4 regions of the Streptomyces sp. CLV115 genome follow, and region 3 is predicted to be linked to each of the others. Evidence: riboswitches for the same ligand, from Rfam matches in the RefSeq annotation. Region 3 holds a riboswitch; each other region holds the start of a gene.
What was found. Region 3 has a riboswitch for cyclic di-AMP ahead of AADR41_RS02615 (LysM peptidoglycan-binding domain-containing M23 family metallopeptidase). Riboswitches for the same ligand answer to the same signal wherever they lie in the genome.
Positions count from the first base shown of each region.

Region 1: another riboswitch for cyclic di-AMP. It lies ahead of AADR41_RS09510 (transglycosylase SLT domain-containing protein); the one in region 3 lies ahead of AADR41_RS02615 (LysM peptidoglycan-binding domain-containing M23 family metallopeptidase).
Region 2: another riboswitch for cyclic di-AMP. It lies ahead of AADR41_RS15240 (M23 family metallopeptidase); the one in region 3 lies ahead of AADR41_RS02615 (LysM peptidoglycan-binding domain-containing M23 family metallopeptidase).
Region 4: another riboswitch for cyclic di-AMP. It lies ahead of AADR41_RS34395 (M23 family metallopeptidase); the one in region 3 lies ahead of AADR41_RS02615 (LysM peptidoglycan-binding domain-containing M23 family metallopeptidase).

Region 1 is NZ_JBCEWQ010000017.1:54,127-61,698, forward strand. Features, by position in the region: gene AADR41_RS09495 (hypothetical protein) at 177-596, shown strand; gene AADR41_RS09500 (DUF305 domain-containing protein) at 698-1,366, shown strand; gene AADR41_RS09505 (ABC-F family ATP-binding cassette domain-containing protein) at 1,495-3,159, opposite strand; cyclic di-AMP (ydaO/yuaA leader) riboswitch at 3,701-3,888, shown strand; gene AADR41_RS09510 (transglycosylase SLT domain-containing protein) at 3,891-4,388, shown strand; gene AADR41_RS09515 (FAD-dependent monooxygenase) at 4,444-5,601, opposite strand; gene AADR41_RS09520 (TetR/AcrR family transcriptional regulator) at 5,688-6,272, shown strand; gene AADR41_RS09525 (hypothetical protein) at 6,285-6,602, opposite strand; gene AADR41_RS09530 (APC family permease) at 6,972-7,572, shown strand, end outside.
Region 2 is NZ_JBCEWQ010000035.1:52,140-59,711, reverse strand. Features, by position in the region: gene AADR41_RS15250 (HPr family phosphocarrier protein) at 127-408, shown strand; gene AADR41_RS15245 (GntR family transcriptional regulator) at 652-1,347, opposite strand; gene AADR41_RS15240 (M23 family metallopeptidase) at 1,573-2,394, opposite strand; cyclic di-AMP (ydaO/yuaA leader) riboswitch at 2,408-2,574, opposite strand; gene AADR41_RS15235 (M16 family metallopeptidase) at 2,811-4,193, opposite strand; gene AADR41_RS15230 (M16 family metallopeptidase) at 4,220-5,593, opposite strand; gene AADR41_RS15225 (DNA gyrase/topoisomerase IV subunit A) at 5,864-7,572, shown strand, end outside.
Region 3 is NZ_JBCEWQ010000004.1:89,172-96,743, reverse strand. Features, by position in the region: gene AADR41_RS02630 (STM4012 family radical SAM protein) at 1-1,154, shown strand, start outside; gene AADR41_RS02625 (STM4011 family radical SAM protein) at 1,162-2,040, shown strand; gene AADR41_RS02620 (SGNH/GDSL hydrolase family protein) at 2,288-3,133, opposite strand; gene AADR41_RS02615 (LysM peptidoglycan-binding domain-containing M23 family metallopeptidase) at 3,322-4,251, opposite strand; cyclic di-AMP (ydaO/yuaA leader) riboswitch at 4,255-4,411, opposite strand; gene AADR41_RS02610 (alpha-galactosidase) at 4,707-6,803, opposite strand; gene AADR41_RS02605 (tyrosine-protein phosphatase) at 7,029-7,572, shown strand, end outside.
Region 4 is NZ_JBCEWQ010000154.1:10,760-18,331, forward strand. Features, by position in the region: gene AADR41_RS34380 (SPFH domain-containing protein) at 1-963, shown strand, start outside; tRNA gene AADR41_RS34385 (tRNA-Met) at 1,113-1,186, shown strand; gene AADR41_RS34390 (PP2C family protein-serine/threonine phosphatase) at 1,454-2,614, shown strand; cyclic di-AMP (ydaO/yuaA leader) riboswitch at 2,853-3,005, shown strand; gene AADR41_RS34395 (M23 family metallopeptidase) at 3,017-4,111, shown strand; gene AADR41_RS34400 (aldo/keto reductase) at 4,386-5,330, shown strand; gene AADR41_RS34405 (PrsW family intramembrane metalloprotease) at 5,430-7,076, opposite strand; gene trmB (tRNA (guanosine(46)-N7)-methyltransferase TrmB) at 7,332-7,572, opposite strand, start outside.

The DNA.
Region 1 (7,572 bases), on a different contig from region 3:
CGCCCGCCGACGCCCGCACGGTCGTCGCCCGCCGCACGCGCACGGTCCGGGGCGCGGTGACCGGCAAGGCGTCCGGCAGGGGCGGGGCGTCGACGGACGGGAAACCCGGTGGGGGTATCGTCGGACGCACACCGAAGGACCCGACGACCCGTACGACCGACCAATTCGAGGCAGCCGTGGATCGCGGACGGACACACACACCGGGAACGTCCCGGCTGCTGGTGCTCTATGCCGTCCTGCTCGGGCTGTTCCTCATGCACGGGGCACCCGCGAGCGCCGCGGACGGCTGCCACGACGCGATGGCCGTGACGGCCTCCGCACCGGGAGCCGCGCAGATGGGGGCGGGACACGTCGCCGTGCGGGGCGAGCACGGTCCCGCCCGGGCGGCGGACACGATGCCCGCGATGAAGGGCGAGTCGTGCGTATCCACCCAGGCCCGTGACCGGGTGCTGCCGCTGCTGACGGCGCTGGGCCTGGTGCTTCTCGCCGTCCGGGCCCTCACCGGGCGCCGTGCCGCCGTACGCGGTCCGGCCCGGCGGGGACCGCCGTTCGCCGGAAGAGAGCTGCTGCTCCAGGTGTGCGTCGCGCGGATGTGACAGGACGACGCCGGTCCACGGCCCCCGGGGCCGGACCGGCGGGGACGAACCTGCCCGTTTCGCGCCACGGATGTGGCGCAGCCACCTGGAAAGAACCTGTGATGTCCGCTTCCCGTTTCTCCGCCGCCCGTCGCCGCACCCTCGCGGCCGCCGGCGCCGTCGCCGTCCTCGCGCTGGCACTGACCGCCTGCGGTTCCTCCGACGGCTCGAAGTCCGACGGATCGTCCATGCCCGGCATGGACCACGGCTCGGCGGGTGCCTCCGCACCGGCCACCCCCGGCGGCGAGTTCAATGACGCCGACGTGAAGTTCGCGCAGCAGATGATCCCGCACCACCAGCAGGCCATCGAGATGGCGAAGCTGGCCGACGGCCGCGCCGCCGACCCCGAGATCAAGAAGCTGGCCACCGCGATCGAGAAGGCCCAGGACCCCGAGATCAACACGATGAAGGGCTGGCTGACGTCGTGGGGCAAGCCGCTGCCCTCGTCCTCGATGGGTGACATGCCCGGGATGGACCACGGCTCGGACGGTTCGGGGATGCCCGGAATGATGTCCGGCAAGGACATGGACGATCTGGCCGCCGCCCGGGGCAAGGACTTCGACAAGAAGTTCGCCCAGCTCATGATCGGGCACCACCAGGGCGCCGTCACCATGGCCGAGGAGGAGCAGAAGAACGGCGGCAACGCCGAGGCGAAGAAGCTCGCCGCTGCCGTCGTCACGGCCCAGACCGCCGAGATCGAGCAGATGAACAAGATCATCGACAGGCTCTGATCCCGGCAGGGGTGCGGGCCCCGGCCGCCCGGCGGCCCGCACTCCCTTCTTCCGCTTCGCACCCTTCTCCCGCTCCGCCCACCTCCTCGCGGCCCGGCCGCTACGGGAAGCACCTCGCCGCCGACCGCTCAGCCGGCGGCCTCCGGCGCCGTGAGCAGCTCGGCCACCTCCTCCGCGCTCGTCTCCCGCAGCTCCTCGTCGACCAGCAGCCACCTGGTGATGCCGACCGATCCGAGGAAGGCCAGATCGTGACTGGCGATCAGCAGCGCGCCCTCGTAGGAGTCGAGCGCACCGGTCAGCTGACGCACACTGGCGATGTCCAGGTTGTTGGTCGGCTCGTCCATCATCAGCAGCTGCGGGGCCGGTGCGGCGAGCATCGTCGCCGCGAGGGCGGCCCGGAAGCGCTCCCCGCCCGACAGGGTCCCCGCAGGCTGCTCCGCGCGTTTGCCCTGGAACAGGAAGCGGGCGAGCTGGGCGCGGATGTGGTTGTCGGTGACCCCGGGCGCCGTCCGGGCCACGTTCGCCGCGACGCTCAGTTCCTCGTCCAGCACATCGAGCCGCTGCGGAAGGAACCGCACCGGTACGAAGGTCCTGGCCTCGCCGGACAGCGGGGCCAGCTCACCGGTGAGGGTGCGCAGCAGCGTCGTCTTCCCGGCGCCGTTTCGACCGACGAGCGCGATCCGCTCGGGCCCGTTCACCTGGAGGCTGCCCTCGCGCAGCCTGCCGAAGCGGGGACGCAAGCCGTGCAGGCTCAGCACGGTGCGTCCGGTGGGCACCGCCGTGTGCGGGAGGCTCACCCGGATCTCGGCGTCGTCGCGGACCGCGGCGGCGGCCTCCTCCCGGCGTTCGCGTGCCTCACCGAGCCGTTCCTCGTGGACGCCGCGAAGCCTGCCCGCCGACTCCTGCGCCGACCGCTTCCGGCGGCCGGCCAGGATCTTGGGCAGGCCGCCCTCGGTCTCCGCCTTGCGGCCGTTCTTCTGACGCCGGGCCAGTTTCAGGTGGGTCTCCTCCAGTTCGCGCTTCTGGCGGCGCACATCGGCCTCGGCGGCCCGCAACATCCGCCCGGCGGCCTCCTGCCCGGCGGCCACGGCCTCCTCGTACGCCGACCAGCCACCGCCGTACCAGTTCACCGAGCCGGTGCGCAGTTCGGCGATGCGGTCCACACGCTCCAGCAGTTCGCGGTCATGGCTGACCACGACCAGTACCCCCGAGCGCCAGGAGTCGACGGCCTCGTAGAGCCTGCGGCGGGCGAGCACATCGAGGTTGTTGGTGGGCTCGTCCAGGAGCAGGACGTCGGGGCGCTCCAGCAGCAGCGCGGCCAGTCGCAGCAGGACGGTCTCCCCGCCGGACAACTGGCCCACGGCGCGGTCGAGTTCAATGCCGCCGAGGCCGAGCGAGCCCAGTGTCGCCAGGGCCCGTTCCTCGACGTCCCAGTCGTCGCCGATCGTCTCGAAGTGCTTCTCGTCCACGTCCCCGGCCTCGACCGCGCGCAGCGCCTCGCGCCGCTCGGCGATGCCCAGGGCCCGGTCCACCCGCAGTGTCGTGTCGAGGGTGATGTTCTGCGGAAGGTGGGCGAGGCTGCCGCCTACCGTCACCGACCCCTGGGACGGGCGCAGTTGGCCGGCGAGCAGTCGCAGGAGTGTGGACTTGCCCGCGCCGTTGTTGCCGACGAGGCCGACGCGTCCCCGGCCGATGCTGAGCGAGAGCCCGTCGAGGACGGTGGTGCCGTCCGGCCACCGGAAGGTCAGGGCGGAGCAGGTGAGAGAGGCGTGGGGGGTGGTGGGAGTCGCCATGGTGTTCCTCGCATTCGCAAGCGCAGTGAAGGGGGGCTTCGTATGCGAGCACCACGCAGCGACCGGGCCATGGGAAGAGGTGCGGCGGTCCTGAGGATCGGGGGACGGCTCATGCACCGAGGTCGCATCCACGCGGGGTCACGGGCAGCGCGAAGCACTGCTACGGCGTGACGGGCGTACGGGCAGAGCCGTACGGCGCGATGTTCGCGAACCTCAGATGCGCAACGTCCACCTCAATCGGAGACAACAGGACCTCAGAACTGTAAACGACGGGGTGACGGAAGGGCAATGTCATTCGTCCCGGTGCGAATGCCGGAAGGTGCGGGCGAAATGCCCGCATTTGTGAATTCGTGGCGCGAGTCACGTCCGGCCCGCCGGATGCCGCCCCGCGCGGTTCGGTTCCCTTTCCGCGCAAGGGGAGTGGTTCGCGCGATGTGAGGTGGATTACCGAAATTCCCGTTACTCGATCTTGTGAGTGAATTGCATTCGAAAATTGGGGTCTTGTCCGCTTCGGTTCTTCTCGCTTACGGTCACCGTCAATCCGGACGGAACGCCGAATCCTGCCGCTGTCCGGCAATCCGACCACTCGTGTACGGCAGGAGCGGGGAACCCAGGTAGGCCGCCGGTCCGGAATCCGGAACGGCTCGGGGTGAAGCCACGCAGATGCGCGGCCAGGCATCTCCAGCCTGAACCCGACAGCTCACCTCGCAGGCGACGGAGAGGAATCCATCATGCCCGCAACGGGTACGTACCGTCGTCGCAGGTCCGCCACGCTGACCCGCGGTTTCATCGCCGTGGGCACGGGCGCGGCCGCCCTGCTGCTCCCCCTGCTCGGTGCCCACACCGCCTCGGCGGCTCCGGCGCGGTCCGCCGCCGTCACCGCTCCCGCTGCGCCGTCCGCGACGTACACGAACGATCTGGACGGCTGGATAAAGGAGTCGCTGGCCGTGATGGCCGAGCACGGCATCCCCGGCAGCTACGAGGGCATCCACCGCAACGTCATGCGCGAGTCCTCCGGAAACCCCCGGGCGATCAACAACTGGGACTCGAACGCCGCCGCCGGGACGCCGTCCAAGGGCCTCCTCCAGGTCATCGAGCCGACGTTCCGGGCCTACCACGTGCCCGGGACCGCGATGGACAGCTACGACCCGGTCGCCAACATCACGGCCGCGTGCAACTACGCCGCTGCCAAGTACGGCTCCATCGACAACGTCTTCGGGGCCTACTGAGGTCACCGGACCGCTGACGTGAGCGCACCACCGCCCGGCCGGGTCCGTCTCGAGGTCAGCCCAGCCGCGGCGGTGTCCAGTCGGCATGGCGCAGGACCGCGCGGACGGTGACCCGGGACGGCGCGAGCCGCAGCGCCGTATTGCGCAGGGCGACGGCCACCGGGCGGGACAGCTGCTGCCCCATCCGGCCGGCCTGCCGGGCGGCCCGCGCGACCGACTGGCTGCGGGGCCGGCGCTCGGCGTCGTAGCGGACGAGCGCCGACTCGACGCCGGCCCCGCCAAGGAGCGTGGCGGCCAGTGTCGCCGCGTCCTCCAGTGCCTGACAGGCCCCCTGGCCGAGATTCGGGGTCATGGCGTGCGCGGCGTCGCCGAGCAGCGCGATCCGGCCGACCGCGTACGAAGGGAGCGGCGCCACCAGCTCGTTGACGTCGTGATGCAGCACGGCATCGGGCCGGGTCGCTGCCAGCAGGGCGGGAATGGGGTCGTGCCAGCCGTCGAACCGGCGGCGCACCTCGCCCAGCGGATCGGGGTGCCGGACCCCCGCGGGCGCGTTGAGTACCGCGTGCCACTCGGCCCGGCCGTCGGCGAAAGCGATGTGGCCGAACTCGGCCCCCCGTCCCCAGGTCAGCTCGAAGTCGGTACGCAGATCGACGGGCGTCCCGGTGATGGCGCGCAGCACCGTCGAGCCGCTGTAGGCAGGACCGGGGTGCCCCGGGAAGAGCTGGGTGCGCAGCCGGCTGCCGACTCCGTCGGCGGCCACCACCAGATCCGCCTCCAGCCCGGTGTCGCCCGCGGCCAGGCGCACCCGCGAGGGGTCGGACCGGTCGACGGACGTCACCTCGGCCCCGACGATCAGGGATTCGGGAGGCAGGGCCGCGCGCAGCAGCCGGTGCAGCTCGGACCGGGGGATGCCCACGATCGGCGTCCCCAGCTCGCGTTCCAGCGCGGCTCCGTCCATGCGGGCCAGCAGACGGCCGTCCGGGGTGCGGGTGCCGCCGGTGTACTGGGGCCGGGCGGCCGCGCGAACCGCCGCGCCGACACCGAGGACGTCCAGCGCGCGCAAGCCGTTCGCGTGCAGGGAGATGCCCGCGCCCGCGTCGTCGGGAGTGCGGGCGCGTTCGACGACCGTCACCTCCCAGCCGACGAGCCGCAGCCCGATCGCGGCGGCCAGCCCGCCGATGCCACCGCCGACAACCACCGCGTTGTTGCCCATGCCCGGTCCCCTCCCGTGCCTGTCACGACCTTCTACAGCTGTAGAAGGAGCGTACTACCCGTCTTCTACAGGTGTAGAAAGGGATGGTGACCACAGACCGACGCACCGTCCTCGCCGATGCCGCCGTCCACGTGCTGGCCGAGGAGGGGATGCGGGGCCTGACCCACCGGGCCGTGGACCGGGCGGCGGCCCTGCCGCCGGGCACCACCTCGGCGTACTTCCGCACCCGTCAGGCGCTGCTCACCGCGCTCGTCCGACGGCTCGTGGCACAGGACCAGGCGGAATTGCAGGCGGCCGGCGAGCAGGCGCGGGTGCCGCGCGCCGCCGCCGAACTGACGGACGGGCTGGCCGGGTTCGTCGAACGGCGGCTGACCGGCGAGGGGCGGCAGCGGTCGCTGGCCCGCTACGCCTGCGCGGTCGAGAGCGTGCGCCACCCGGAACTGCGCGAGATTCTCGTACCGCGGCAGAACGCGGCCCGTGCGGCGGTGCGGGCGTTCCTGCGCGCACAGGGCGTCGCCGACGCCGAGGGCCGCACGCTCACACTGCTGGCCTGCGTGGACGGACTCGTCTTCGACCGGCTGGTGGGCGGCGGGGGAGCCGTACTCAGGGAGGAGATCGACGGGCTGGTCGCCGCGGCGCTCCGCGACCCCGGCGGGGAAACCGCCCGGTGACCCGGGCCGGCGTCACTCCGGGGCGGGTTCCGCCGCCTGGCCCGGCCGGGAGCGGGGCAGTACGGGCACGGTCGCCGCAGCCCCGTCCCGGACCGACCGCACCACCGCGTCGTGCAGTCGGCGGCTGTCCTCCTCCGAACAGCACGTCACCGGGCTGCCCGACATGGTGAACCAGTCGATCGCACCCGTGTACTGCACAGTAACCTGGGCCGTGTCGTCCGCCCAGGTCGTGTGAACGGTCAGGTCCCCGGAAAGCACACCGACCTCGTCCGTGAGCACGCCACCGCGCCCCGAGAACACCCCGCAAGTCGTCCACGACGCCCAAGCCATGACTCCAGGCTGGCACCAAGACCGCAGATCCGCGACCCGCGGGACCGGTGCCCGGACCGCATCCCGGCCGCCCCGCCCGCCCAGGATGCCGCTCCACCCTTCCGGATGCTGGAAATGGGGGAAACTTTCCCACCGGCCGGGCTGCGGTTCCCGCACCCCCCGATCCCCGGACATTGACGCGCTGTTAGCGCAAAATCGTCGGATTGCCCCACCAGGACAACGAATTCCGAAGGTAAACACCTCTTGACCTACGGAACACGTCGGGATTGCATGTCGCGCTGGGAGCGCCGAAACCACTCACCACGTCCTCGTCTGGAGGCGATACCGCTCCCGTGCTCGGACACCGCACCTGTTGATCGGAACCGCACGATGACCGAAACGCTCAGCGCTCCCCAGGCGCTCGCACCAGCGACCGGCCCCACTCCACAGAAGCTCAAGCGTTCCATCGGTGTCGTGGGCGGAACACTGCTCACGCTGTCCTGCGTGACGCCCGCCTCGACCCTCTTCGTGGTCGTACCGGACCTGTTCTCCAGCCTCGGCACGTACACCGCCCTCACCATCGCCGTCGGCTCGCTGCTCTGCATCGCGGTCGCCTTCTGCTACTCGGAGCTGGGCACGCTCATTCCGAGTGCCGGCGGTGAGTACGCCATGGTGTCGACGATGGCGGGGCGGCTCGCCGGGTGGCTCGTCTTCGTGCTCTCGCTGCTGGTCGTGATGATCGTGCCCCCGGTCATCGCCATGGGCACGGCCGACTACCTCGCCCCCATCGTGCACATTCCGGCCTCCGTCGCGGGCGCCGGCGTGATGGTGCTCGCCACCCTGGCCGGTCTGCTGGACCTGCGCGCCAACGCGTGGATCACCGGCATCTTCCTCGTCCTCGAAGTGATCGCGGCAGCCGTCGTCGCCGTTCTCGGCTTCGCCCACTCCGAGCGCGGCGCCTCGGCCCTGGTGCACGGCACGGTCGCCTCGT
Region 2 (7,572 bases), on a different contig from region 3:
GGGCAGTCTGAGAGGGCCGATCGGCGGGTACGCGGGCGTTGTGGGCTGTTCCCGGGGCCGGCCGGAGCACTGCGCACCGCGTGAGAGACTGGTCTAGACAACTTTTGATTCGTGAAGGGCAGAACCATGGCTGAGCGCCGCGTCAACGTCGGTTGGGCCGAGGGCCTGCACGCCCGCCCCGCTTCCATCTTCGTCCGTGCCGCCACGGCTTCCGGCGTCCCGGTGACGATCGCCAAGGCCGACGGCAACCCGGTGAACGCCGCTTCCATGCTCGCGGTTCTCGGTCTCGGCGCGCAGGGTGGCGAGGAGATCGTGCTCGCGTCCGAGGCCGACGACTCCGAAGCCGCCCTGGACCGCCTGGCGAAGCTGGTCGCCGAGGGACTTGAGGAGCTCCCGGAGACCGTCTGAAACACCCTCCGCGAGAGAGCCGTGGCACCCTGAACCGGGGCCGCGGCTCTTTTGTTTCCCGGCGCCTGCCGAACGAGTTCCGGCCCCCAGGATTCAGACACGCGAAATCCGGGCGAAGCAGAATTCGAGCAGGGCAGAATCCAGACGGGACAGAATTCACGCGGGCGGAATTCTGGCGGGCAGAATTTTGACCGCCCGGGACGCGCCCCGCGCGGCGACTTCTCTTTGTATACGGCGCGATTGTTAATTCCGGACACCTGTGGCGTTCACGGAATGTTGCGAGGTCCTCACCCGGCCGGCCCCGGGCCCGCCGGGCCACCGGCGCGGTCGGTGCGCGGCCGCGGCCCGTTCCGCGTGATGGGCGGCCAGCGCCCTGGCCCGTTCCGCGTCGCCGCGTGCCACCGCGTCCACGATCGCCCCGTGCTCGGCCCAGGAATCCACCGGCCGGGCCGACTGCTCGACCACGTACATCCAGTCGATCTTGTGCCGCAGCTGGGCGAGCAGCGCGATCAGGCCCGGACTGCCGGAGGCCTGTGCCAGCGTCTCGTGGAACCAGCCGCCCAGCGCGCGCAGATCGTCGCCCTCGCCCCGCCGGGCCCGGTCCTGGCCGAGCCGCACGAGACCGCGGAGCACCTTGAGGTGCGCCTCGGTGCGGCGTTGCGCGGCGCGGGCGGCGCCCAGCGGCTCCAGCAGCGTGCGGACCTCCAGGAGGTCGGCCGCCTCGCGCTCGGTGGGCTCGGCGACGCAGGCGCCCGCGTGCCGCCGGGTGACCACGAAGCCCTCGGACTCCAGGGTGCGCAGCGCCTCCCGTACCGGGACGCGGGAGACCCCGTATCGGCGGGCCAGCAGTTCCTCCGTGAGCCGGCTGCCGCGTTCGAAGACACCGGAGACGATGTCGTCACGGATTGCCGTGCATACCGAATGCGCCGGAATGCGCATGTCCGAACCTCCGTCTCGATCCCCGCGAATCGCGGCCGGCCGAAGCCTGTTCCGCGACTCTATTGCAATGCGGCCGCATTTCCGATGCCGGGCGGAAATTCATGAATATCTTTTGGTCGCGGGACTGTTCGGTGCCGGTCGTCCCGGGCGGTCGGGGGCGGCGGGCACACCGAAGGCCCCGGCGCGCTGCCGGGGCCTTCGACGAGGTGGTGCGGTGGGCGTCGGTCAGACGCGGACGCCATGGGCGCGCAGGTACGCGACCGGGTCCACGTCGGAGCCGTACGACGGGGTCGTCCGGGCCTCGAAGTGGAGGTGCGGTCCGGTGGAGTTGCCGGTCGAGCCCGAGAGGCCGATCTGCTGACCCGCGCCGACACTCTGGCCGACGGAGACGCCGATCGAGGAGAGGTGGCCGTACTGGGTGTACGTGCCGTCCGTCATCCGGAGCACGATGTTGTTGCCGTACGCGCCGCCCCAGCCGGCCTCGACGACCGTGCCGGCGCCGACGGCGACGACGGAGCTGCCGGAGGCGGCGTGGAAGTCGATGCCGGAGTGGCTGCCGGAGGACCAGAGCGAGCCGCTGGACTTGTAGCCGGTGCTCACGTACGAACCGGCGACCGGGAGCTGGAAGAAGCCCAGGCGGGCGCGCTCGGCGGACCGGGCGGCGCGGGCCTTCTCGGCGCGGGCCTCGGCAGCGCGCCTGGCCTCGGCCTCGGCCTCGGCCACTGCCCTGGCCTTCGCCTCGGCCTTCTTCTTGGCCTCGGCCTTCCGGTGGGCCTCGGCCTTGGCCTTCGCGGCGACATCGGCCTGGTGCTGCTGGACGTCGGCCTGGGCGTCGATCCGCTCGGCAAGGGTCTTGTCGATGGCGATGACCTGGTTGAGGCCGGCATCGCTCACGGAGGGGGCGCCGGAGTCCGCCGCGAAGGCGGGAGCGGCCAGGCCGCCGATGACGCCGGTGGTGGCCAGAGCCGCGACGCCGACGGCCTTCGCGCTGCCGCGCGTCAGTCGGCTCGGGGCACGGTGCTTCCCGGTGGCACGGGTGAACGCCATGAAGTGGCTGGTCCTTTCCTTCCTTCTCGCCTACCGGGTTAGCTGACGGGTTCGGAGCAGGAAGGTCTCCTACGGACGCCCCGGCCCCATCCGGGCTCAGACGTCCGATTCACCCCAGGGACTGCGTGGGTCCCCGGCTCCCCGGGCTCGCGCCTGACGGGGACTCGGCGATGACTGTCCGGTACGTCGCGGATGCGGCATACGAGTGACGGGCAGTCGAGCCGACGCTAAGCGGGGCCGCTTTCATTCACCAAACGGACAGGCCGTTTTGTAGCGCATCCCACAGGGCAGACAGGCAACCTCCCCCCAGAACGGACAAAAAGGAAGACCCCGGCGAGATCGCGCTCGCGAGGGCCTTCCCCATGTACCGATATGCAATGAAATGCCGGGCGGCACATGCCGTGGCGGGCTGATTGTCAGCCGGTGACCACCGACACTTCTCCGATGCCCAGGGCACGGACGGGCTCCTCGATCCGGGCCGCGTCGCCGACGAGGATCGTGACCAGCCGGTCACCCGGGAAGGCGTTGACGACCGCCGCGGTCGCCTCGACCGTGCCGGTCTCCGCGAGCCGGGCGTACAGCTGGGCCTGGTAGTCGTCCGGCAGGTGCTGCTCGACCTGGTCGGCCAGGGTGCCCGCGACGGAGGCCGCCGTCTCGAACTTCAGGGGCGCCACACCCACGAGGTTCTGCACGGCCGTCTCGCGCTCCTCGTCGGTCAGGCCCTCGGCCGCCAGGGTCCGCAGGACCGTCCACAGGTCCTTGAGCGCCGGCTCGGTGGATTCGGTGTCCACCGAGCCGCTGATGGCGAGCATCGCGGCACCGGTCGCCCCCGAGGCGGAGCCCGGGGCCGAGGAGCGAAGCACCTGGGCGAAGGCCCGCACGCCGTACGTGTAGCCCTTCTCCTCGCGCAGCACCCGGTCGAGCCGCGAGGTGAGCGTGCCGCCCAGGCAGTACGTGCCGAGCACCTGGGCCGGCCACACGCTGTCGTGCCGGTCGGCGCCGATCCGGCCGATGAGCAGCTGGGTCTGCACCGCGCCCGGACGGTCGACGATGACCACCCGGCCGGTGTCGTCGGCGGTGATCGGCGGGGCGGGGCGCGGGGCGGCGGTGTCTCCGGACCAGTCGCCGAGGGTGTCGGCGAGCAGGACGTCCAGGTCGATGCCGGTGAGGTCCCCGACCACCACGGCGGTCGCCGTGGACGGCCTGATGTGGGCGTCGAAGAAGGCGCGCACGGCCGCCGCGTCGATCCGCTCCACCGTCTCCTCGGTGCCCTGGCGCGGGCGCGACATCCGCGCCGTGGCCGGGAACAGCTCCTTGGAGAGCTGCTTGGCGGCACGCCGGGCCGGGTTGGCCTGCTCGTGCGGGATCTCGTCGAGCCGGTTGCGTACCAGCCGCTCGATCTCGCTCTCGGCGAAGGCCGGCGCCCGCAGCGCCTCGGCGACCAGCGCGAGGGCCTTGGCCAGCCGGGAGGCGGGGACCTCCAGGGAGACCCGGACGCCGGGGTGGTCGGCGTGCGCGTCGAGCGTGGCGCCGCAGCGCTCCAGCTCGGCGGCGAACTCCTCGGCGGTGTGCTTGTCGGTTCCCTCGTTCAGCGCCCGCGACATGATCGTGGCCACGCCGTCGAGGCCCTCGGGCTCGGCGTCCAGCGGGGCGTCGAGGAAGATCTCGACCGCCACGACCTGCTGGCCGGGGCGGTGGCAGCGCAGCACCGTGAGGCCGTTGGGCAGGGCGCCGCGCTCGGGCGCGGGAAAGGCCCAGGGGCGGGCGGTGCCGGGGGCCGGCTGCGGGTGGTACTGCATCGAAACTCCAGTCGCGGCAGCGTCGGTCACTGGTCCGCCCCTTCGTGCGCGTCGGTGTCGGTCTCGTCGGTGTCCGCCGCGTCCGCGGGCTCGGCCGGTTCGACCGGCTCGTAGACCAGCACCGCGCGGTTGTCGGGGCGCAGCTGGGCCTTGGCGGCCGCCTGCACCTCCTGCGCCGTGACGTCGAGCACCCGCTGAACGGCGGTCAGGGCGAGCTGCGGGTCACCGAACAGCACGGCGAACCGGCACAGTTCGTCGGCGCGGCCGGCGACCGTACCGAGGCGGTCCAGCCACTCGCGCTCCAACTGGGCCTGCGCGCGCTCCATTTCCTCGGGCGTGGGGCCCTCGGCGGCGAACCGGGCGAGCTCCTCGTCGACCGCGGCCTCGACCTGCGGCACCTCGACACCGCCGGACATCTTGACGTCCAGCCAGCCCAGCGAGGGCGCGCCGGCCAGCCGCAGCAGCCCGAACCCGGCCGCCACGGCCGTGCGGTCCCGGCGGACCAGGCGGTTGTGCAGCCGCGACGACTCGCCGCCGCCGAGCACGGTCAGCGCCAGGTCCGCCGCGTCGCACTCGCGGGTGCCGTCGTGCGGCAGCCGGTAGGCGGCCATCAGCGCCCGCGCCGGGACCTCCTCGCGCACCTCCTCGCGCAGCTGCTCGCCGATGACCTCCGGGAGCGTGCCGTCGCGCGGCGGCTGCTTGCCGTCGTGGGACGGGATGGAGCCGAAGTACTTCTCGATCCAGGCGAGGGTCTGCTCGGGGTCGATGTCGCCGACCACCGAGAGCACCGCGTTGTTGGGCGCGTAGTACGTACGGAAGAAGGTGCGCGCGTCCTCCAGGGTCGCGGCGTCCAGGTCGGCCATCGAGCCGATCGGGGTGTGGTGGTACGGGTGGCCCTCGGGGTAGGCCAGCGCCGTCAGCTTCTCGAACGCCGTGCCGTACGGGACGTTGTCGTAGCGCTGGCGGCGCTCGTTCTTGACGACGTCGCGCTGGTTCTCCATGGACTCCTCGTCGAGCGCGGCGAGCAGCGAGCCCATGCGGTCGGCCTCCAGCCACAGGGCCAGCTCCAGCTGGTGCGTGGGCATGGTCTCGAAATAGTTGGTGCGCTCGAAGCTGGTGGTCCCGTTGAGCGAGCCGCCGGCCCCCTGCACCAGCTCGAAGTGGCCGTTCCCCTTGACCTGGCCGGAGCCCTGGAACATCAGGTGCTCGAAGAGGTGAGCCAGCCCGGTGCGTCCCTTGACCTCGTGGCGCGAGCCGACGTCGTACCAGAGGCAGACCGCGGCGACCGGGGTCAGATGGTCCTCGGAGAGCACCACGCGCAGGCCGTTGGCCAGGCGGTGCTCGGTCGCTGTCAAGCCGCCGGAGCCGGCCTGAGCGGTGGCCGTGTGACCCATGGGCATGTACGTCCCTTCGATCGCGATACTGGATTTCCTGCGAGACCTGCCACTTTAGGCAAGCGCACGGGCGCGTGGCGAAGTTCCCGTAACCCGGAAGTTCGCGTGAAAGGGGGACGCATCCCCCGCGCGGCGGGGCGCGAAAGCACCTCGACCGGGGCCCGGAACGCCTCTTGGGACGGGTCGAGGTCGGCGATGTCAGTGCGGCGGTCCACAATGGTCCGCGTCAGAACCTGAGGTTGCCCGAACAGAATCCGTGAAGGAGTCGCAGCAGCGATGGCCCGCCGCAGCACGAAGACCCCGCCGCCGGACGACTTCGAGGAGAAGATCCTCGACATCGACGTCGTCGACGAAATGCAGGGCTCCTTCCTTGAGTACGCGTACTCGGTGATCTACTCACGGGCCCTGCCCGACGCCCGCGACGGCATGAAGCCGGTGCACCGCCGCATCGTGTACCAGATGAACGAGATGGGCCTGCGCCCCGATCGCGGCTTCGTGAAGTGCGCCCGCGTCGTCGGCGAGGTCATGGGTAAGTTGCACCCGCACGGCGACGCGTCGATCTACGACGCGCTGGTCCGTCTGGCGCAGCCGTTCTCCATGCGGCTCCCCCTGGTCGACGGCCACGGCAACTTCGGCTCGCTCGGAAACGACGACCCGCCGGCCGCCATGCGGTACACCGAGTGCCGGATGGCCGACGCGACGTCACTGATGACGGAGTCGATCGACGAGGACACCGTCGCTTTCCAGTCGAATTACGACGGCCAGGAGACGGAACCGACCGTTCTCCCCGCCGCGTACCCGAACCTCCTGGTCAACGGGTCGTCCGGGATCGCGGTCGGCATGGCGACCAACATGCCGCCGCACAATCTGGGCGAGGTCATCGCCGCCGCCCGGCACCTGATCAAGCATCCGGGCGCGGACCTGGAGACCCTGATGCGGTTCGTGCCCGGTCCCGACCTGCCCACCGGCGGCCGGATCGTGGGCCTGGGCGGCATCAAGGACGCGTACGCCCGCGGCCGCGGCACGTTCAAGATCCGCGCGACCGTCTCGGTGGAGAACGTGACGGCCCGCCGCAAGGGTCTGGTCGTCACCGAACTGCCCTTCACCGTCGGCCCGGAGAAGGTGATCTCCAAGATCAAGGACCTGGTCTCGGCCAAGAAGCTCCAGGGCATCGCGGACGTGAAGGACCTGACCGACCGCGAGCACGGCCTGCGCCTGGTCATCGAGGTGAAGAACGGCTTCGTGCCGGAGGCGGTGCTGGAGCAGCTCTACAAGCTGACGCCGATGGAGGAGTCCTTCGGCATCAACAACGTGGCGCTGGTCGACGGTCAGCCGCTCACGCTGGGGCTCAAGGAGCTCCTGGAGGTCTATCTCGACCACCGCTTCGACGTGGTGCGCCGGCGCAGCGAGTTCCGCCGGGGCAAGCGCCGCGACCGGCTGCATCTGGTCGAGGGCCTGCTCGTCGCGCTGATCGACATCGACGAGGTCATCCGGATCATCCGGTCCAGTGACAATTCGGCGCAGGCGAAGGAGCGGCTCATCGAGCGCTTCTCGCTGAGCGAGATCCAGACGCAGTACATCCTGGACACCCCGCTGCGCCGGCTGACCCGGTTCGACCGGATCGAGCTGGAGAGCGAGCGGGACCGGCTCAACAGCGAGATCGACGAGCTGACCGCCATCCTCGAATCGGACGCCGAGCTGCGCAAGCTGGTCTCTTCGGAACTGGCCGCGGTCGCCAAGAAGTTCGGCACCGACCGGCGCACGGTGCTGCTGGAGTCGGCCGGTTCGCAGGTCGCCTCGGTGCCGCTGGAGGTCGCCGACGACCCGTGCCGGGTGCTGCTGTCGTCGACCGGTCTGCTGGCCCGTACCGCCAATGACGAGCCGATCGTGCTCGCCGAGGACGCCAAGCGGGCCAAGCACGACGTGATCGTTTCGGCGGTGCCGGCGACGGCCCGCGGCGATGTCGGCGTGGTGACGTCGACGGG
Region 3 (7,572 bases):
GTGCTCCCGACGAGCTGACGACCCGGTACCTCGACGCGCTGGACCGGCAGGCCACCGCCGTCCGGGACGCGCTGGGTGACGACGGGCCGGTGCGGTTCGCCGCGGCCGCGTTCGGCGGGGGCACGCCCACCTTCCTGACCGCCGCGGAGCTGGAGCGGCTCTGCGACATCGCGGAGAAGCGGATGGGCGCCGATCTGCGGTCCGTGCCGCTCTCGGTCGAGACCTCGCCGTCGACCGCGACGGCCGACCGGCTGGCCGTTCTCGCCGACCGGGGTGCGACCAGGATCAGCATCGGGGTGCAGAGTTTCGTCGAGGCCGAGGCGCGGGCCGCCGTACGCCCGCAGCGGCGGGCCGACGTGGAGGCTGCGCTGGACCGGATACGCAATGCCCGCATCCCGGTCCTCAACATCGACCTGATCTACGGCATCGACGGCCAGACCGAGGACAGCTGGCGCACCTCGCTGGACACGGCGCTCAGCCGGCGGCCGGAGGAGCTGTACCTCTACCCGCTGTACGTGCGTCCCCTGACCGGGCTGGGACGGCTCGGTGCCGACGGCGAGGCCGCGGCCGACGCGGCCTGGGACGAACAGCGGCTGCGGCTGTACCGCGCGGGCCGGGACCACCTTCTGGCCCACGGCTACGAGCAGGTCTCGATGCGGATGTTCCGCCGCGCCGACGCCCCGCGGGCGGACGGCCCCGACGACTACGCCTGCCAGACCGACGGCATGATCGGCCTGGGCTGCGGCGCCCGCTCGTACACCACCGGGCTGCACTACTCCTTCGACTACGCGGTGGAGATGCGGGAGGTGCGGGCGATCATCGACGGATACACCGCCACCGAGGACTTCTCGCGTGCGGAGGTCGGGCGGTACGTCGACGGCGACGAGGCTCGCCGCCGTCACCTCCTTCAGTCGGTGCTCCAGGCCGGGGGACTGCCGCTGGCCGACTACCGGGAGCGGTTCGGCTCCTCGCCGGCCGACGACTTCCCCCTCGAACTGGCCCGGTTCGAGGCGCGCGGCTGGCTCGACGCGTCGGCCGGGGCGTCCGGACTGCTGCGGCTCTCCCCCGAGGGCCTCGCCCACTCCGACGCGCTGGGCCCGGAGCTCTTCTCCCCCGGTGTACGCGCCGCGATGGCCGCGTACGAGCTGAAGTGAGTACCCCATGGACCTGACGATCCTCTACCGCGGGCCGCTCTCCTCGTGCGACTACGACTGTCCGTACTGCCCGTTCGCCAAGCGGCGCGACAGCCGGGAGCAGCTGCGCGCCGACCGGGCCGCGCTGGAGCGGTTCACGGCGTGGGCCGCGGCGCAGACCGGTGACCGGATCTCGGTGCTGTTCACCCCGTGGGGCGAGGGTCTGGTCCGCTCCTGGTACCGCCGTGCGCTGGTCGAGCTCGCGCAGTTGCCGCACGTCCGGCGGGTCGCGATCCAGACCAACATCAGCAGTCGTACGGGCTGGCTGGCCGAGGCCGGTGAGGCGGGCCGCGAGAAGATCGCGCTGTGGTGCACGTACCACCCGGGGCAGACGCCGTACGAGCGGTTCCTCACCAAGTGCGAGGAGCTGTCCGCGCTCGGCATCCGGCACAGTGTCGGTGTGGTCGGGCTCGACGACCATCTCGACGAGGCGCGACGGCTGCGCGCCGCGCTGCCGGACGAGGTCTATCTCTGGGTGAACGCGGCGGAGGGCCACACGTATTCGGACGAGGAGGCGGAGCGCTGGACGGCCGTCGACCCGCTCTTCCCCTACAGCCGGCATCCGCACCGGTCGGCGGGGCTGCCCTGCCGGACCGGTGAGTCGGTCATCTCGGTGGACGGTGACGGCACCGTGCGGCGATGCCATTTCGTCCCGGCGGAGCTGGGCAATCTCTATGACGGGAGCTACCGGCGGGCGCTCGGTCCGCGCGCCTGTCCGCTGGCGGTCTGCGACTGCCACATCGGCTATGTGCACCTGGAGACACTGCCGCTGTACGACGTCTTCGCCGGCGGGGTGCTGGAGCGGATCCCGGCGGCTGTGCCGCCGTCGATCGCCGGACCGACCTGATTCCCGGCGGGCCGGGCGGGCGACGGCACCACGGCCCCGGACGCCGTCCAGGGCCTCTCGTCCGGATCATGCCGGTCCCGTGTGCACCGGTGCCGCGCCCCGCCGCGTTGTCGCCGGTCGCCGACGCGCCCTCCCCGAGCTCCCGGCTCCGCTCGGACAGGGGAGAGCCAGCTGACTCCCTCCTCCGCCTTGCAATGCACGGCACCGGACCCCGCTCCCTGATCCGGCCCGATCCGGACGAAAGACCCTAGAGCGGCAGGAGGTCCGGGCGCTTCGCTTCGACGTGGTCCCCGGAGGACTCGCCGCGCAGCCGCCGGCCGATCCACGGGACCAGGTACTCGCGCGCCCAGTGGATGTCGTCGCGCCGTACTTCGAGGGTGCCGCGCTCTGCCTGCGGCGGCCATTCCTGGTCGGGGTCGGCCGGTACGTCGAGGCCGAGGACCTGGGCGGCGCGCAGCGCGACCCTGGTGTGCCCTTCGGGCGACAGGTGGAGCCGGTCGTCGTCCCAGGCCCGCCGGTCCTGGACGGACCGCAGCGACCACAGGTCCAGGACCGGGCAGTCGTAGCGGTCGGCGATGGCCCGTACATGGGCGGTGTACGTGGCGATCTTGCCGCGCAGATGGCGCAGCACGGGAATGCCGCGGGTGTCGAAGCCGGTGGTGACCATGACCGTGCCGACCGCGCCGGTCAGCTCGGCGACCGCGCGCTCGAAGCGCTCGGCCACGTCGTCGGGGTCGGTGCCCGGCCGGATGATGTCGTTGCCGCCCGCGCAGAAGCTCACCAGGTCGGGTGCGAGCTCCTTGGCGCGCGGCACCTGCTCCTCGACGATCTGGTCGAGGAGGCGTCCTCGTACGGCGAGATTGGCGTACCTGAAATTCCCGTGCGCGGAACCTTCCGTGCCGGTCGCCGCATCGGGGTCCGGGAGCTGGTCCGCGAGGAGTACCGCGAAACGGTCCGCCCAGCCGACGAATTTCCCGTCCGGGCCGGGGTCGCCGACTCCCTCGGTGAAGCTGTCGCCGATAGCCGCGTACGACCCGATGACGCTCTGTCGGTTGTTGACGCCACGTTGGTTTTTTCTCGAATCGTCTGCCACAAACGCTTATCCTGCACTGCCGAATGTGACCTACGCGACCGTAATAAGGGGTTGACGGGTGGTGAGATAGGCCACCCGGTCAGTTTTTGGTAAAGGGGGAATAAGTGAAGGGGCGGTGCGCCGCCGCGCACCGCCCCTTCCGTGTCGCTCGGATCATGCCCGGTGATTCAGCTGCCCGGCCGTTCGGCTCAGACGGAGATGCCGTGCGAGGCCAGGAAGGCGATCGGGTCGATGTCCGAACCGTACGCCGGGCCCGTGCGGACCTCGAAGTGCAGGTGCGGGCCGGTGGCGTTGCCGGTGGCACCGGAGAGGCCGAGCTGCTGACCGGCGCTCACGGCCTGACCCGCGGAGACGGAGATGGAGGACAGGTGGCCGTACTGCGAGTAGTGGCCGTCGGCGTGCTTGATGACGACCTGGTTGCCGTAGGCGCCGCCCCAGCCGGCGGTGACGACGGTGCCGGAGGTGATGGACTTGACGCTGGTGCCGGTGGCGACGGGGAAGTCGATGCCGGTGTGGCTGCCGCTGGACCAGTTGGAGCCGGAGGCGCGGTAACCGGTGGTGTGGTTGCCCGGGACCGGGTGGACGTAGCCGGAGGCGCTGCTCCGGGCGGAGGCCGGGGCCTCGGTCTGCGGGGCCTTGGTCGCCGGGGCGGACGAGGTCTTGGCCGGGGCGGACTTCACGGTGACGGAGGGCGCCTTCGACGGGAGGGACGAGCCGGTGCCGGCGCCGGTGGGCGCGGCGTTGCCGGAGGCCTTGGCGCCGAGGGTCAGCTTCATGCCCGGGAAGATCAGGCCGGGGTTCTCGCCGACGACCTCGCGGTTGTCCTGGTACAGCTGCTGCCAGCCGCCCTTGACCTGGTGCTCGGCGGCGATCTTCGACAGGTAGTCGCCGGAGACGACGGAGTACGTCGTGGTGGCGGCCTGCTTCTGCGCGACGGGAGCGGCGTGCGTGGCGGCGGCCGGCTGCGGCGCGGCGGCCGGGACGGACTGCTCCGCGGCCTGGGCACCGGTGGCGCCGAGCAGCGGCAGCGCGACGACGGCGCCGCCGGCGCCGACCGCGGCGACGCCACGGGCGATGGTGCTGAGCTTCGGACGACGGTGCTTACCCGATATGGGCATGGCGTATTTCCTCTCCGGCGCCTGCGAGGTGAGCTGTCGGGTTCGGGCTGGAGATGCCCGGCCGCGCTGAGCGCGACTTCACCCCGAGCCGGCCGGATTTCTCCGGCCGGCGGCTTACCTGGTTCCCCCGCTCCTGCCACGCGATGAGTGGATGTGAATTCCGGGCGGCGGCAGGATTAGGCGGTCCGTCCGGATTGCGGTGACCGTAAGCGAGTCGGGACGGCGAGAACAAGCCATGGGTTCCACGCCGGATTCCGCGCCGGGAAATCGACGCGGAATTCCGGTCACACTCCGTGGATTAAGGATCTTGGCATTCCGCGCCGCGCACGGATTGCCCGACTCTTCCGTCACCACACACCGTCACGGATATGATCCCGCTCACGAGGCAACCCTCATGTCCCCTATAAGCAGGCGATGTTCAGACAAATGCCTGCATTACGGACATAAGGGGCCCGTCATCCGCGTCGGAGCCTCAGCACGCGTGCGTCGAGATCACCGCGAAGTCCGGTGTGCAGCCCCTGGTGCAGCAGCGTCGAACCGTGGTGCACCGCCCCGGTGTCCAGGCAGGTGTAGGTCGCCTCCGGGTCGAGCCCGCGCAGTCGCAGGGCCGGGGACCGCTCCCCGTACCGCTGCGCCTCCAGCCACATCAGGACCACGGCGTCGTCCCCGTGGACGTACTGGATCGCGCTGAGTCCGCCGCGCGGTGCACGCAGCCGGTACAGCGCGCCCTGCTGCACGACGGGCCGGATCTCCTTGTAGAGCTCCACCCAGGTCCGGGCCTCGGCCAGCTCCTCCTCGCTCCATTCGGTGAGGTCCCCGCCGACCCCGAGCACTCCGGCCATCGCGCTCACGAACCGGAAGCGCAGCGAGCTGACCCGGCCGTTGAGCTGGTGGTTCGGGCTGTCCGTGACCCAGGCGGCCATCACCCGCGCGGGGTGGAGGTGTCCGAAGCCCTCCTGGATGGCGAGCCGGTCGAGCGGGTCGGTGTTGTCGGAGGTCCACACCTGGTCGGTGCGGGACATGATCCCCAGGTCGACCCGGCCGCCGCCGCCCGAGCAGGACTCGAACGCGACCGTGGGGTGCGCGGCCCTGAGCCGGTCGATCAGCGCGTACAGGCCCTCCACGTGCTCGACCCAGAGCTTCTGCGGGTAGTCCTCGCCCGGCCAGCCCGCATCGGTGAAGCAGCGGTTGAAATCCCATTTCACATAGTCGATGGGCGTGCCGGAGAGCAGTGTGTCCAGCTGCTCCCAGAGATATTCCCGCACATCGGGGCGGGCCAGATTGAGCACCAGCTGGTTGCGGTACTCCGTACGCGCCCGCCCGGGAAAGTGCTGCACCCAATCGGGATGGGCGCGATAGAGATCACTGTCGGCATTGACCATTTCCGGTTCGACCCAGATGCCGAACTGCATGCCGAGCCCGTGCACTTCGTCGGCGAGCGGCTTCAGCCCACCGGGGAAGCGGTCCGGATTCGGCGTCCAGTCCCCGAGCCCGGCCCGGTCGCTGGTCCGCTGCCCGAACCACGCGTCGTCCACGACGAAGAGCTCGACGCCCATCGCGGCGGCCCGCTCGGCGAGGACCCGCTGCTGGTCCAGCGAGATGTCGAAGCCCGTCGCCTCCCAGGAGTTGTAGAGCACCGGCCGCGGGTTCTGCGCGTCCGGGATCACATGGGCCAGCTGCCAGGCGTGCCAGGCGCGGCTCGCCCCGCCGAACCCCTGCCCGCTCCACAGCCCGGCGAAGACGGGCGTGGTGTACGACTCCCCCGGCACCAGCCGGACCAGACCGGCGTCGTCGTATCCGGCACCGCCGGTGATCTGCACGAGCCCGTCGGGCAGCCGCTGCACGGAGATCCGCCACGATCCGGACCAGCCGAGCGCGCAGCCGTACACCTCGCCGCTCTCCTCGGTGGCGGCACCGTCGGCGTCCAGCGCGACCCACGGCAGGAACTGGTGGCCGGTGTGGCCGCGCCTGCTGGAGACGACGCTCTCGCCGTGCAGCAGCTCCGCCCGCTCAAGTCGCGATTCCGCCGCCCAGCGTCCGTGCAGCCGGCTCAGCCGCCAGCCGTCGCGGGCCGGCAGCGACCAGGCGGCCGCATCGGCGCGCAGCAGCTCCAGCGGCGGGCCGTCCGGTCCGGCGTGCGCGACGGTGGCCCAGCGCTCCACGACATCGGAGTCGTCCCGCATCCGGTAGTGCAGGGTCAGGGCGAGCCGGTGCACGGAGTCGGTGAAGCCGATCCGCAGTTCGTCCCCGTCCGCCTCGGCGGCGTCGAAGGCCCACTCGGTGCCGCGGACCTGCGCGGTGCGTACCGAGAGTGCCGGACGGACGAACCTGGGGCCGCCCTCGACCGGATACTCCTCCCGGCCGTCGAGGTGGGACTCGAAGGCCCTGAAGTCCAGTTCCGGGGCCGCGGCCAACGCCTCCGCCGCGGCGAGGGTGATCCTCGGCCCCCAGTGCAGATGGACCAGCTCGTCCTGCTCGGTCAGTCGCAGTGCGTAGCTGCTGCTCGCCCCGGTGAGCAGCCAGGTCCGGCCGGTGTTGCCCGTCTCGATCATCGCATCCCCACATTCCAACAGTTCCGCACATCATCGACCATCGACGGGGTGTGAGCAACGGTTCGTCGAGGAATTCGCCCGGCGGATTCACTGCGGGGGAACCGGAGTTCGCCCGGGTATCGACAGGGAAAGGCCGAGATGATTGCCTGAGGAATCAATGTCGTATCGTCGCAGGAGTGGCCTCGCCTGCGACGCGCGCCGGCACCAGACACTCCAGGAGTCACCGTGACGCAGCAGTTGCCGCAGATCCCGTCGACGGAACCCGAGCTGGCGGGCGTCCGCAACTTCCGCGACGTGGGCGGGCTGCCCACCGCGGACGGGCGGCGGGTGCGGCACGGGCGGCTCTTCCGCAGCGGTCACCTCGCGCACGCCACCGCCGAGGACGCCTCGTTCCTGGGCGGTCTCGGTCTGCACACGGTCTTCGACTTCCGCAACGCCGCCGACCGCAGGCTCGACGGGCTGGACGTGGAACTGCCCGGCGTGCGAAGCGTGAACATCCCGCTCTCCGATCCGGCGGACGGCTCGGAGTTCTGGCACATGGTCCGCAACGGCGACGTCGCGCAGCTGCGCTCGATCCTCGGCGACGGCAAGGGCACGAACCGGATGATCGCCTCGTACCGCTCGATCATCCGGGACCGCACCGCCGAGCACAGCCGGGTGCTGCACGCCCTGGCCGAGGACAGTGTTCCGGCCCTGATGCACTGTGCGGCGGGCAAGGACCGGGCCGGGCTGTCGATCGCGGTGTCGCTGCTCGCCGTCGGCGTCGAGC
Region 4 (7,572 bases), on a different contig from region 3:
AACGCGGCCCGCCGCTTCCTGACCGAGCAGGACCAGATGGAGGAGCTCGTCGGGCGGATCTTCGCCGGGCACCTGCGCTCCATCGTCGGCGGACTGACCGTGGAGCAGATCATCCGCGAGCGCAACCGGGTCTCCCAGGAGGTCATCGCGGGCAGCCACGGCGAGATGGAGAAGCTCGGCATCGTCGTGGACGCCCTCCAGATCCAGGAGATCGACGACGCCACCGGCTACATCAAGAACCTCGCGGCCCCACACGCCGCCGCGGTCGCCAGCCAGGCCCGGATCGCCGAGGCCAAGGCGGACCAGGAGGCCAGCCAGCGCGAGCAGCAGGCCGCCGCGCTCAAGGCGGAGTACGAACGCGACACCGCGATCAAGCGGGCCGGCTTCCTCGCCGAGACCGAGCAGTACAACGCCCGCGCCGCGCAGGCCGGGCCGCTCGCGCAGGCCAGGGCCTCGCACGAGGTCATCGAGGAGCAGACCGCGCTCGCCGAGCGACAGGCCGCGCTCGCCGCCCAGCGGCTGGAGGCGGAGGTCCGGCGCCCGGCGGACGCCGAGGCGTACCGGCAGCGCACCCTGGCGGAGGCGGCCCGCGACCGGGTCAAGTTCGAGGCCGACGGCGGCGCGTACACCGAGCGGGCCCTCGCCCAGGCACAGGCCGACGCCAACAGCGTGCGCGCCGCGTCGCTGCGCGACGGCAACCAGGAGCTCATCGCCGCCAACCGCATCGTGGAGAACCTGCCCGCGCTGGCCGACGCGGCCGCCCGGGGCATGTCCGGCGCCGACCTCACCGTCCTCAACGGCACCAACGGTGTCAACGAGATGGCGGCCGGCGTCGTCAGCCAGGGGCTGGCGATCCTCCACTCGCTGCAACGCGGTGCCAACCCGGTGAAGCAGCCGGCCGTCCATGGCAAGGCCGATTCCATGCCCCGCATCTCCGAGACGAATCAGTCCGCGAATCAGTGAGGTTCGAACCGGTGGCGGACCGGTCCGCGAACCGGTCCGCGAACCGGTCCTGGAACCAGTACTGGCGCGGTTCGGTGAGGGGGGGTGAGGGCGGGTGAACCCGAGTGGTCAAAAGGGCGCCGGGGATGGCGTAGAGTTGTGTTCACCGACGCGGGGTGGAGCAGCTCGGTAGCTCGCTGGGCTCATAACCCAGAGGTCGCAGGTTCAAATCCTGTCCCCGCTACTGAAGAATTCAGGCCCGGCACGCACACAGCGTGCCGGGCCTGAATTCGTTTCGCCGTGTCCCGGGCGGGCCATGGCGCACATGCCCCCTTGTGTTCCTCTGTGTCCCCTCCCGGGTTGTGTCCCCTCCCGTGTTCCCTGCGATCCCCGCGTCCCCGTGTCCCTCCATTGGCCGACGAGGAGTCGCCGCTTCGGTCCGGTCCGGTGAGCCTGGGGGTGGGGCGCGGTACCGTCCGCAGCCGCGCGCGTACCGGGCAGGAGACCACAGGTGTGGAAGCGGGAGAAGCGGCGCGGCAAGCACGCCGGGAGCGGTGCCCGCACCCGGCGGTTCGTCCGCGCGCTGCCTCCCCTGATGATCCTCGGCGGGCTGCTGTTCGACGCCCTCACCCCGCCCATTTTCACCGCCATCCCGCTGTTCGTGGCCGCTCCGCTGATCGCCGCCCCCTTCTTCTCGCTGGCCAGCACCATCCGTACCGGTATCGCTTCGATGCTGGCCGTCATCGTGCTGCGCCTGTACAGCAGCACGCTGCCCGAGGCCGTGCCGCTGATCGAACTGCTGACCCTGGCCACCGTCTCGGTCCTCGCGGTCGTGATCAACGGGGTCGTACGGCGCGGCAACGAGCAGCTGGCCTCCGCGCGGTACATCGCGGAGACCGCCATGCGCGCGGTGCTGCCGCAGCCGGCCGACCGGACCGGCGGGCTGCAGGTCGCGGCGCGGTACGAGGCGGCGCAGGCGGACGAGTTCGTCGGCGGTGACCTGTTCGCCGTGTCGGACACCCCGTGGGGGGTGCGGCTGGTGGTCGGGGACGTGAGGGGGAAGGGGCTCGACGCCGTGGAGACGGTGGCGGTGGTCATCGGGGCGTTCCGCGAGGCGGCCGAGCAGGAAGCCTCGTTGGAGGGGGTGGCGGGACGGCTGGAGCGGGCGCTGGCCCGGGAGGAGGCGCGGCGGGGCGGACTCGACGTGCTCGAAGGGTTCATCACGGCCGTGCTGGCCGAGATCCCGACCGGGCTGTCCCGGGTGCGGATCGTCAACCGCGGGCACCCCGAGCCGATCCTGCTGCATCCGGACGGGGCGCTGGACGTGCTGAAGCCGTCGGTGCCCGCGCTGCCGCTCGGGATGGATCTGGGGGTGTGGCCGGAGTGCACCGACGAGTGGGACCTGCCGGCCGGGACGACGCTGCTCTTCTACACGGACGGTCTCTCCGAGGCGCGGAACACCGAGGGGGTCTTCTACGATCCGGCGGCCCGGCTGCGCGGGCGGCTCTTCCCGGGGCCCGAGGAACTGCTCTCCGCCCTGACCGACGACGTACGGCTGCACACGGGCGGCGAGTCGACCGACGACATGGCGCTGCTCGCGGTCGCGCGCCCGGCCGAGGGGCAGCCGGACCGGCGAAGGACCGTGCCGATCGTGGGTGCCGAGGAGGCGTGACGGGGCGATGCCACCGTGCGTAACCGAAAGGCACCGCTCCGCATAACGTTTGACGCAACGTCAGAATCAGGGTAGTGACTGAGGGTCGGTCAACTCGTCCGATTCCACCCACTTGTGTCCCGTAAAGTCCAGGCCAAGGAAGTGAACGATCAGTTGGAACGGCTTGGAATACGGCCCCGGTGTCTATTAACGTTCGATAACGCAGCGCGGTCGTCCCAGCCGTCGTCAGTGGCGGCACCGCGCGCGAGCGCCGAATTCCGCAAGGGAACCGGGGAACCACCTACATGGGGTGAATCGGGCACCTGTGTCTCGTGAGAGGCAGAGGGGCCCGTAGGAGACCTTCCTGCTCCGAACCCGTCAGCTAACCCGGTAGGCGAGAAGGAAGGAAAGGAGTGCGCCCCCGTGGCGTCCAACAAGCCTGCCCCCGAGGCCCCGTCCCGGTTCGAATCCGACTACGGCACCGAGTCCGGAGGCGACTTCACCGGCAATTTCACGGCTGAGTTCACCGGTGAGCCCGACCGTGGCTGGGACGAGTGGAACCCCACCGAGGAGTCCGTCCGCCCGGTGCGCGGCAGGCACCGCGTCGCCAAGCAGCGCAACGGCCTCGCCCGCAGCTCCACGGTGCTGGGCGTCGGCGTCATAGCGGCGGTCGGCGCGGGTGGCATGGCAACCGCGCAGAGCAAGCCCCCGGTCTCCATCTCCGTGCCCGACTCGATCAAGGACAACCTCCCCGACGCCAAGTCCCTTCCGGGCGTGGGGGCTTTGTTCTCCGGCGAGTCCGAGGCCGACAAGACCGAGGTCGCGGCCACGACTGCCCCGCTCACCACCGCGGGCATCACCACCGCCGAGGCCGAGCAGGGCACGACGGACGCGGGCGAGGCGCTCCGCGCCCGCATCCTCCAGCAGGCCGAGCAGCAGCAGGACGCCGCCGACGCCGAGGCCAAGGCGGCCGAGGAGAAGAAGGCCGCGGAGAAGGCGGCCGCCGAGGCCAAGAAGCAGCAGGACGAGGCCGAGGCCAAGGCCGCCGCCGAGAAGAAGAAGGCGGAGGAGGAGGCCAAGAAGAAGGCGGAGGCGCTGCGGCTGGCCAAGCTCGCCGCCAGCTACGCCATCCCGACCTCCTCGTACACGATCACCTCGACCTTCGGCGAGGCCGGCTCGATGTGGTCCTCCGGCTATCACACGGGCCTCGACTTCGCGGCCCCGACCGGCACCCCGATCAAGGCCATCCACGGCGGCACGGTCAAGTCGGCGGGCTGGTCCGGCGCGTACGGCTACCGCACGGTGCTCGAACTCGACGACGGTACCGAGCTGTGGTTCTGCCACCAGTCCTCGATCGGCGTCAGTGTCGGCCAGAAGGTCAGCACCGGCGAGACCATCGGCCGGGTCGGCGCGACCGGCAACGTCACGGGACCGCACCTCCACCTGGAGGTCCACACCGCCGGCGGCACGGGCATCGACCCGATGGCCTGGCTCCGCGGCAAGGGCCTCAACCCCTGATCCGACGCCCACCTCGTGGGCCGCTCGATCCCAGCCGGTCCGCCGGCCGATGAACCCCGGCAGTCCTGACGCTCACCCCCCGACGTCAGGGCTGCCGGTCTGTTCGTGGGCGGGACGGGGGAGTGGTGAGTTCCTGGAACTGCCGGTACCCGGAAGGGGTGTCGCCGGAGCCGGAAGGGGGCCTGTCGGCGCAGTGGTTCCGCCGGAACAGCGGTCCAACCGGAACAGTGGTTCCGCCGGAATAGCGGGTGCACCGGAATCCGTTGTTTTACCTATGACTTCTCTTCGTAAGCTGGGCCCTTCCGACCTTCAGGTCTTCCCGCTCGCTCTCGGTGGCAACGTCTTCGGCTGGACCGCCGACGAGGCACAGTCGTTCGCCGTTCTGGACGCTTACGCCGCGGGCGGCGGCAACTTCATCGACACCGCCGACGGGTACTCGGCCTGGATTCCGGGCAACGAGGGCGGCGAGTCCGAGACCGTCATCGGCAAGTGGCTTGCCGCACGCGGCAACCGCTCCGACATCGTCGTCGCGACGAAGGTCAGTACCCACCCCCGGTACAAGGGGCTCGCTCCCGCCAACATCAAGGCCGCGGCCGAGGAGTCGCTGCGCCGGCTCGGCACCGACCACATCGATCTGTACTACACGCACTTCGACGACGAGACCGTGCCGGTCGAGGACATCATCACCGCCCTGGACCAGCTGGTGAAGGAGGGCAAGGTCCGGGAGATCGCCGCCTCCAACATCGGCTCCGAGCGGCTCCAAGCCTCCCTGGACTTCTCGGAGCGCGAGGGCCTGGCCCGTTACGTCGCGCTTCAGCCGCACTACAACCTGGTTTCCCGCGACACCTACGAGGGCGAGCTCCAGGACACGGCAGCCCGTGCCGGGCTCGGTGTCGTGCCCTACTTCGCGCTGGCCGCCGGCTTCCTCACCGGCAAGTACCGTCCGGGCTCCTCGGTGGAGAGCGCGCGGGCGGAGGGCGCCCGGCAGCACCTGGAGTCGGAGCGGGGACAGAAGGTCCTGGCCGCGCTGGACAAGGTCGCCAAGGAGCGCGACGCGGAGATCGCGACCGTCGCGCTGGCCTGGCTCGCATCCCGGCCGACCGTGGTCGCGCCGATCGCCTCGGCCCGTACGGTCGAGCAGCTGCCCGCACTGCTGGCCGTCGCGGACCTCACGCTGACCGAGCAGGAGCTGGCCGAACTCACCGAGGCATCCGCCTGACCGCCTGATCCGCCCGGCTGTCTGATCCGCCCGGCCCGCAGGGTCTGCCCGATCCGTCGATCCATCGATCCGTCGATCCGTCGATCCGTCGGGCAGGCCTCAGCGCGGGGGCTGCTGCGGCATCAGATAGGGATTGTGCCCGGGGCCGGGGCCGGGGCCGGGGCCGGGAACGGAGCCAGGGCCGGGGTATTGGGCATGCGGGTGCGCCTGCGCCTGGGCGGGGCCGTTGAGGTATGCGCCGTACCCCGTGGGTGGAGTGAACTGCTGGGCGTACGGGAGCGGCGGCAGGCGGTGGGGGCGCAGGAGTCCGGTCGCCTGTGCCGCGTACGTCAGGGCGGGGGCCGCCACCTCCCTGCGCTGCCACAGGTGGTGCAGCAGCTCCAGCTCGCGTTCGGCGAAGTCCGGGCCGGTCGTACCGCGCCGGGCCTGGAGGCGCAGCGCGGCCAGTGAGGTCGCGAACGATTCGTACTCGGCGACGGCGCGGGCGGCCGCCTTCCCGTGGGCCTCCGCGGCCTGCGCCGCGGCCTTCGCCTGCGCCGCCTGGACAGAGGGGCCGGGCACGGAGCCCGGCATCGTTCCCGGCACCGCCCCCGGTATGGATCCGGGCGCCCAGCCGGGCCCGTACGGGGTGTACTGGCTTCCCCGGGCCGCGACGGCGTACTGGCGGCGGGCCGCGTCGCGGGCAAAGCCGCGGGCCCGCATCGAGGAGAGGGCGAGCGGTTCCGCCGGGCTCAGCCAGCCCGCCGCCGCATAGGCGGGCAGCTCGGCGGCGAGGGTGCGCAGCTCCCGCCGGCGCGACCAGATCACCAGCCAGGTCACCAGGCCGAAGACCGGGACCATGAACACCGCGTACACGGCATAGAAGCCGTACGGGCTGAAGACCGCCGATCCGTTCCACAGCGAGTGCATGCCCATGGCGAGGACGAGCCCCAGCAGCGGCAGCACGATGCGGCGGATCCGTCGGCGCCGGGCGCAGGCCGCGGCGAGCCCGAAACCTATGCCGGTCAGCACCGTGAAGAGCGGGTGCGCGAAGGGCGACATCACCGCCCGTACGAAGAACGTCGCGGCCGTCACCGATACGACGCCCGAACTGCCGATCTGCTGGTCCTCGCCGAAGGCGTTGCCGAGGTAGAGGATGTTCTCGGTGAAGGCGAAGCCGCTCGCGGTGACGCCGGCGATCACGACGCCGTCGACGATCCCGTTGAACTCCCGTCTGCGGAACAGGAAGATCAGCAGGACCGCGGCGGCCTTGGCGCTCTCCTCGACGACCGGGGCTATGACCGTGGCGCCGAGGGTGTCGGCGTTGGACGGGTCGGCGATGGTCGTGGCTATCCAGCGGGTCGCGAAGGAATTCGCCAGGATCGCGACCAGGGCGGCGGCGAACGCACCCCAGGCGAAGGCGAACAGCACATTGCGCCAGGGGCCCGGATCGGCCCGGTCCAGCCAGCGGAACGCCGTCAGCAGGAGCGGTACGGGCAGCACGGCGAGGCCGAGGCCGACGAGGAACCCCTGGGTGCCCGTCTGGTCCCGGACCAGGGCCAGGATCGCCAGACCGCAGATCGCGAGCACCGTGAACACCGCCACGACGCGGAACGTCCGGCTGCGCCACACCATGCCCACGCGGCGCGGCCGGTATCGCCAGTGCCTGCGCTCCGGCACGGCAGCCAGGATCTCGCCGACCCGCTGCTCCTCAAGGAGCGGGACGGCCGGCTGTGACTGCCGCTGCTGGACAGACCCGTCGGACAACACGCAATGACCCTAACCAGCAGCACTGACACCTGACCATGGGGCGCCCACCGGCCACCCGGCGCGCAGACCCGATGCGCCCGCACACACGCGCAAGGTCTATGCGTCCGCAGACACGCGCAGACCCGACGCGCCCGCAGACACGCGCAAGGTCGATGCGCCCGCAGGACCGGCCCAACCCGGCGGCCCAACCCGGCGGCCCGGCCCGGCGGCCCGGCCCGGTGGCCCGGCACGCTCCGGGGCCGCAGGCCGGTCTCAGCTGCGGGCGAAGAGCAGGTCGTGCACGATGTGGCCCTTGTCCAGGCCCTGCCCCTCGAACCGGGTCAGCGGCCGGAACGCGGGCCGGGGCGCGTAGCCGCCGTCCGCCTGTGTGTTCTCGAAGAGGGGGTGCGCGCTCAGCACCTCCAGCATCTGCTCGGCGTACGGCTCCCAGTCGGTCGCGCAGTGGATCACCGCGCCCGGCTTCAGCCGCTGTGCCACCAGATCGAGGAACTCC